2 linked regions of the Glaciimonas sp. CA11.2 genome follow. Each later gene encodes a partner of the first gene's protein in a complex. Links are inferred from orthologs where the notes say so. Each region holds a gene or a part of one and is shown on either strand. Other genes may lie near its edges. The genes, in order: cheA and cheY.

Region 1 (3,298 bases):
CAGCAAAATAAGCATGCGATCTTCCAGCGCACCAAGGCCGGTCAAATACTCGGCTGATAATGTCGCGCAGAACTCGGGTGCGGGTCTTATTTGATCTGTGGTTAATGTTAAAACATCCGAAACGCCATCGACGAGTATTCCTACGACACGGTTCCTGATATTCAAAATAATCACAACAGTATCGTCCTTTTGATCGATATTATCGCGTTTTAATTTAATGCGAAAATCGACAATCGGCACAATAATTCCACGCAAATTGCTGACGCCTTTTATAAACGTCGGCGCGTGGGGAATCCGTGTCACTTCCTCATAGTTTCGAATTTCCTGAACGCGCAGGATGTCAATTCCGTACTCTTCCGCGCCCAACGTAAAGACCAGAAATTTTTCACCGTCTCCGTCTGTTACTGCATTAAGCACATCTGCTACATTTATTGCCATCATTTCTTTCTCCAATCTTCGACGCGCAGTTGTTGCATAACCATTTGTTACGTCATCATTGATTACGTAACCTAGCCGCAAGGACTTATATACTTATCTAACAAAGCAAGATATCGGCACTGCCTGGAGCTAGCTGGATCGGCTGTAGAATCTTTTTCAATACCTTTTTCAATACTTTAGGCAACATTTTTTTACCATCGATATAAGGCCCATATTTATCGATTAATACTCTTTAGGCCCGAGACATCAACAATCAACGCCACACTGCCATCCCCTAAAATAGTCGCAGCCGAAATGCCTGGAACCTTACGATAATTTGTTTCCAAATTTTTAACGACAACCTGATGTTGACCGACCAGTTGATCCACCAACAAGGCAAAGCGTCGGCCATCTGCCTGCACAATCACTACAATGCCTTTTGTGGGATCGGTGCGAGCATGCGGAACATCAAACACGCGATACAACTCAGTCAGCGGCAAATATTCACCGCGTACGTGCATGATTTGCTCGTCATTAGCGACAGAATGTATGTCTTCCGAACGTGGTTGTAACGACTCAATCACGTAATTCAGGGGCAAAATATATACTTCGTTTCCAATCTTGACCGACATCCCATCCAGTATCGCCAAAGTTAATGGCAATATGATTTTGACCGTACTGCCCTTGCCCTCATGGGAAAAAATTTCGACATATCCGCCCATCTCCTGAATGTTCCTCTTAACAACATCCATCCCAACACCGCGCCCCGAAACGTCGGTTATTTTTTCTGCAGTCGAAAATCCGGGAACAAATATCAACTGCCAAACTTCCTCATCCGTCATATTAGCCACGTCCAGCAGCGGCATGCCTTGCTGGATGGCCTTAGCGAGGATTTTTTCACGGCTCAAACCCGCACCATCGTCACTGACTTCGATCACTATATTGCCGCCCTGATGCTGCGCCGACAGAACCAATTCACCAACCGGATCTTTGCCAGCAGCAATTCGCTGCTCTGCTCGCTCGATACCGTGATCGAGACTATTTCGTACCAGATGCGTCAATGGGTCGACGATGCGCTCAATCAGACTTTTATCAAGTTCCGTCGTTTTACCAACCGTCACCAGTTGCACTTCTTTACCTAGTTTGACGGTCAGGTCACGCACCAGACGTGGGAACCGGCTGAATACATAATCCATCGGCATCATGCGAATCGACATCACGGATTCTTGAAGATCACGGGCGTTACGTTGTAACTGCGCCATGCCGCTTAATAGCTGCTCGTGGATGACTGAATCCAGGGTCGAAGCGGTTTGAACCAGCATCGATTGCGTGATCACTAGTTCTCCGACCAAATTAATAATTTGATCAACCTTGTCTACATCGACACGAATTGAACTCGATTCTTTAGTACTTCCAGCGCTCGCGGACGTACCCGGATTGAAAATAATAGATTCAGGAGCATCAACGTTAGCCTCAGCAGCTATATTTGGCATTAAGGTAGCCGCAGACGCAACATCGCTGAAACCCGCGGTGGTAATCAAAACCTTTATTTGCGCTTCGGTAATAGATGGAGGCGAAACCAGCGGCAATGGCAACACTTCGGATTGTAGTGGAGCGACTAAAGTCTCGACTCTCTCCGCCAGTTCACGTGTAATTTCGATTTGATCCAGGTCTATAACAAAACAACATACTGCAATAATGTCATCGGGTTCACAGGAAGTTCTAAGCCAGACTACCAAGCTATCGTCACTTTGCGTCTTTGCCAGCACATCGCCTAAGTTTGCCATTTCAGCGATCAACCACGAATGGTCGCTGTCGACCAGACCAGAAAATCGCACCTTCAAACAGATGGATTTTGATGAATCATTCTGCTGGGCCAAATCCTCTGCATCAACGATGATTAGAGGATTAGGGAGAATGGGCGTGATTGGCATCACAACGGATACAGGTCTAACAGGAATGTCTGACAATCCTTGTTTCCTCAGCTCTTCCTGCGCCAAATGTTGTAATACCAAACAAATACGAGCGACCATTTCCGGCGCTGGTTCGACGCCAACCCGATAGGCATTTAATTGCTCTTGTAGCACGTCTTTTGTTTCCAAAAATACATCGATCATTGTGCTGTGCAATATCAACTCCTGATGTCGTACCCGATCCAGCAAACTTTCTAAAAGATGGGTCGTATCAGTCAATGCGACGAATCCGAACGTTGCAGCACCACCCTTAATTGAATGTGCGGCACGAAAAATAGCATTTAAATGCTCATTGTCAGGCGCGTCAAGATCAAGGCCCAGTAGCAATTGCTCCATTTCGGCGAGTAATTCTTCTGCCTCCTCAAAGAAGGTCTGGTAAAACTCGGTTATGTCCATTGGCACTCACATCCTTGCTCAATACTGCCTATTTTTTAACGCCTTAAATACGGCATGCTCGCTACTTCGCAAATACTGCTGCATACGGTATTACGGACGCAAATGGGTTTTCTGAATACCTAAAGGATAATTTTTTTTGTGAGGATATGCCGGCGCTTATTGGTGATGAAGTAAATGCTTTACCACGCAGCCCGATTGCCAGGGATTGGCGAAATCGTCGCCTAACTTCTAACGTCAGGGTGACGGTTTGGACGGTACCATTTTGCGTAACTGTGTTACCACATCAGGACGCCCGGGGCCGATCGTGGCCATATCTGTACCAACGCTGGTGTCGCTGCCAGCATTGCTGCCATTTACTATGCGCGACTTCGAACCGACTGTTTGCACTTCATTTCCAGTCGCATTCTCATATTCAATCTGCTCCTGCGAATGGCGATTCAGCACGACAATACTGATGCGACGATTGATCGGATCGAATGGATCTGCCTTGTTTAAATGCATGCTCGAAGCAA
Region 2 (3,188 bases), 840 kb from region 1 along the record:
GACAGCGCCCGATCCGCTTGTTGCGCGTGAGCTGATTAAACTATTAAATCCAGATGTGTTGACGTTAGATGTACAAATGCCACGTATGGATGGCCTTGATTTTTTGGAAAAACTTATGCGATTACGACCAATGCCGGTCGTAATGGTCTCTTCGCTGACGGAACAAGGATCAGAAACTACCTTGCGTGCGCTGGAGTTGGGTGCAGTCGATTTTGTTCCAAAGCCGCGGCTTGGTGCCTCTGATGACCTGGTTGAATACACCAATCTGGTTGCAGATAAAATTCGTACGGCATCACGTGCACGTCTGCAGATCAGGCGCACGTTGGTTCGCCGCGAGAAAAACGAGATCAATGTTGCACCGCCGCCCTTAGCGTGTGTGTCGTTATTAAATGCAGAAAAAATTATTGTCATTGGGGCCTCGACTGGTGGGACCGAGGCAATTAGGGAGATATTGCAGCCCATGCCACCGGAGTGCCCTGGTATTTTGATCGCGCAACACATGCCGCCCGGATTTACGCAATCTTTTGCACAACGTCTTAATGGATTGTGTCGAATTACGGTCAAGGAGGCTGTTCACGGCGAACCAATTTTACCCGGTCATGCCTACATTGCCCCAGGCGGCTATCACCTTTCGATAGCGCGTATGGGCGCGCAATACCTACTTCAGGTCGATCAGGAGCCACCAGTCAATCGGCACAGACCATCAATCGACGTTTTATTTGATTCAGCTGCCAAAGCCGTAGGAAAAAATGCTATTGGCATCATCCTGACCGGTATGGGCCGCGATGGCGCCGCCGGCTTGCTACGGTTGCGTCAGGCGGGTGCTTACACGTTTGCGCAAGACGAAGCCAGTTGCGTGGTGTTTGGTATGCCACGCGAAGCGATAGCAATTGGGGCAGCAACTGAAGTGGTGAGTATGAGTGAAATGAGTCAGCGTGTATTCACCCGTTTTACGGTACTGAGCGAAAGAACGCGTCGTTTTTAAAGAAAAGAAGTTAACGAGTGGCAAGTGAAGACTAATGAGAGGCTACCGGAAGCCAGGCACACCAATTTATACCGATTGTTTGAAAGCTAATGTGCACGGCATTTGTAGTCCAAAGACCAGATCGATAAGCAGTGGTGTTTAGTCCTACCTTTTACCTGAAAATTTTTTATAAAGTAGCAGTTTTGTCCGCCAGAAAAGCGGTCGACCTGCAATAGTAATCATCGTCTGGAGCACTAAATGATCGACAAAAGTATCAAAATTCTCGTGGTAGATGATTTCCCAACCATGCGCAGAATTATTCGCAATCTGCTCAAAGAGTTGGATTTCATCAACGTCGATGAAGCAGAAGACGGTGTTGCGGCGCTGGAGAAGTTGAAAGCGGGTAACTTCGGACTGGTTGTCTCGGATTGGAATATGCCTAACATGGATGGTTTGATCATGTTGAAGGTGATTCGCGCCGATCCGTTGCTGGCAAAGTTGCCAGTATTGATGGTCACGGCGGAAGCCAAAAGAGAAAATATTATTGCAGCGGCGCAGGCGGGTGCAAGCGGTTATGTGGTGAAGCCATTCACCGCCGCAACGCTGGAAGAGAAAATCACCAAGATTTTTGAAAAAATTCAAAGAGAAGGAGTGTGAGATGCCGCATACCATCGTTGCATCAGATATGTCGCTTCAATCCCCCATTCCGGTTGCCGCAGACACTGCCGAACAGCTGGTTAGTCGTATTGGGCATTTGACACGGACGTTACGCGAAAGCATGCGCGAGTTAGGGTTGGATCAAGAGATTGCCAAAGCAGCACAGGCGATACCGGATGCGCGCGACCGTCTCAATTATGTGGCTGCCATGACCGAACGTGCGGCGGAACGTGCTTTGAATGCCGTCGATGTTGCACAACCAATTCAAGATCAGTTAGCGTCCCAAGCCAGGCAATTACACAGCCGTTGGGATGCCTGGTTTGCAAAACCTGTGGCGCTAGGCGATGCCCGAGCACTTGTGACCGACACGCGCAGCTATCTGCAAGCAGTCCCGCAGCAAACAGCAGCAACGAACGTGCAATTGACTGAAATCATGATGGCGCAGGACTTTCAGGATCTGACGGGACAGGTAATCAAAAAAATGATGGAAGTGGTACAACAAATGGAAACACAATTGTTGCAATTGCTTATTGACAATACATCACAGGATAAGCGTCCTGATGTCGTGATTCAGACCGATACCCAAGGTCTCTTGAACGGTCCGCAAGTCGCTCCTATCAGTTCGGCAGATGCTGTATCCGATCAGACCCAAGTTGATGACCTGCTTGCCAGTATGGGTTTTTAAGTCCTCTGATTTGTGCGGATAGCTCTCAAACGCATCGATTGCCCAAGAAGCAACCCGTTCTCGAGCCTGTTCCCTTGATCAAACCATGGCTCCAGCAGCAATAATCCCTGTCGGGGGAGCACACTTCGCTCCCTCAGGCACGGAGCATGCATGGCGGAAGAAAGCGATCTCGAAAAAACGGAACCAGGGTCACCTCGTCGTCTTGAAAAGGCGCGGGAAGAAGGGCAGGTTGTACGTTCACGAGAACTGACTACGTTCGTATTATTGGTAACCGGCGTCGGTGGGTTGTGGTTGACCGCGATACCCATGAGCGAACGGCTGGGCCATGCTTTACAAAGCAGCTTGCAATTCGAACGTGCTTCTGCCTTCGATCCCTCGCACATGCTGGCGCAGGCTGGAATGGTGTGGCTTGAGGCATTACAAGCCATTGCGCCGCTATTGGGGCTGATGTTTATAGCGGCGCTGGTAGCGCCACTTTTGTTGGGTGGATGGCTGTTTTCAGTTGAATCGCTGGCACCCAAATTCTCCAAGCTAAATCCACTCGCTGGCCTTGGCCGGCTGTTTTCGTCTCAATCGCTGGCTGAATTAACCAAGGCCATCGCCAAATCATTTTTGGTCGGTAGCATCGCCTACGCGATTATTTCCGCAAAAATGGACGCGATACTGGCGCTCTTAACCGAACCGATTAATTCAGCGCTCCCTTATACAGTGCGACTAGTCGCCAATTGTTGCGGATGGATTATCGCGTCATTGTTTTTGATCGCCGCTATTGATGTTCCTTATCAGCTATGGAGTTTTCATAAGAAGTTGCGCATGTCGCGTGAAGATCTGCGCCAAGAACATAAAGAAAGTGAAGGCGATCCGCTGGTCAAGGCCAAGATA

What was found.
Region 2: the proteins of cheA (region 1) and cheY are in contact, whole or in part, in a crystal structure (PDB 1U0S), measured with the Thermotoga maritima proteins. The link is inferred for Glaciimonas sp. CA11.2 from one-to-one orthologs. Residues at the interface, in WP_004081040.1 of Thermotoga maritima: Lys186, Gly188, Thr189, Gln190, Leu191, Ser193, Ala194, Arg195, Tyr197, Leu198, His201, Glu223, Ser247, Ser248, Ile249, Ala250, Asp251; in WP_004081049.1 of Thermotoga maritima: Ser82, Ala83, Met84, Gly85, Gln86, Gln87, Val90, Ile91, Ile94, Lys95, Lys99, Asp100, Phe101, Val103, Lys104, Gln107, Arg110, Glu113, Ala114, Lys117.

The regions. Positions count from the first base shown.
Region 1 is NZ_JAVIWL010000001.1:4,071,015-4,074,312, reverse strand. Bases 221-3,191 are described here. They hold cheA (chemotaxis protein CheA), read right to left. Parts: upstream 2,787-3,191; coding sequence 654-2,786; downstream 221-653. Other genes in these bases: motB (flagellar motor protein MotB), read right to left, coding at 3,021-3,191; RGU75_RS17675 (chemotaxis protein CheW), read right to left, coding at 221-441. In the rest of the region: more of RGU75_RS17675, read right to left, coding at 1-220; more of motB, read right to left, coding at 3,192-3,298. UniProt on the Bacillus subtilis protein: Involved in the transmission of sensory signals from the chemoreceptors to the flagellar motors. CheA is autophosphorylated; it can transfer its phosphate group to CheB, CheY or CheV.
Region 2 is NZ_JAVIWL010000001.1:4,914,241-4,917,428, reverse strand. Bases 61-2,921 are described here. They hold cheY (chemotaxis response regulator CheY), read left to right. Parts: upstream 61-1,222; coding sequence 1,223-1,621; downstream 1,622-2,921. Other genes in these bases: flhB (flagellar biosynthesis protein FlhB), read left to right, coding at 2,457-2,921; cheZ (protein phosphatase CheZ), read left to right, coding at 1,623-2,306; RGU75_RS21275 (protein-glutamate methylesterase/protein-glutamine glutaminase), read left to right, coding at 61-985. Outside these bases: more of RGU75_RS21275, read left to right, coding at 1-60; more of flhB, read left to right, coding at 2,922-3,188. UniProt on the Bacillus subtilis protein: Involved in the transmission of sensory signals from the chemoreceptors to the flagellar motors.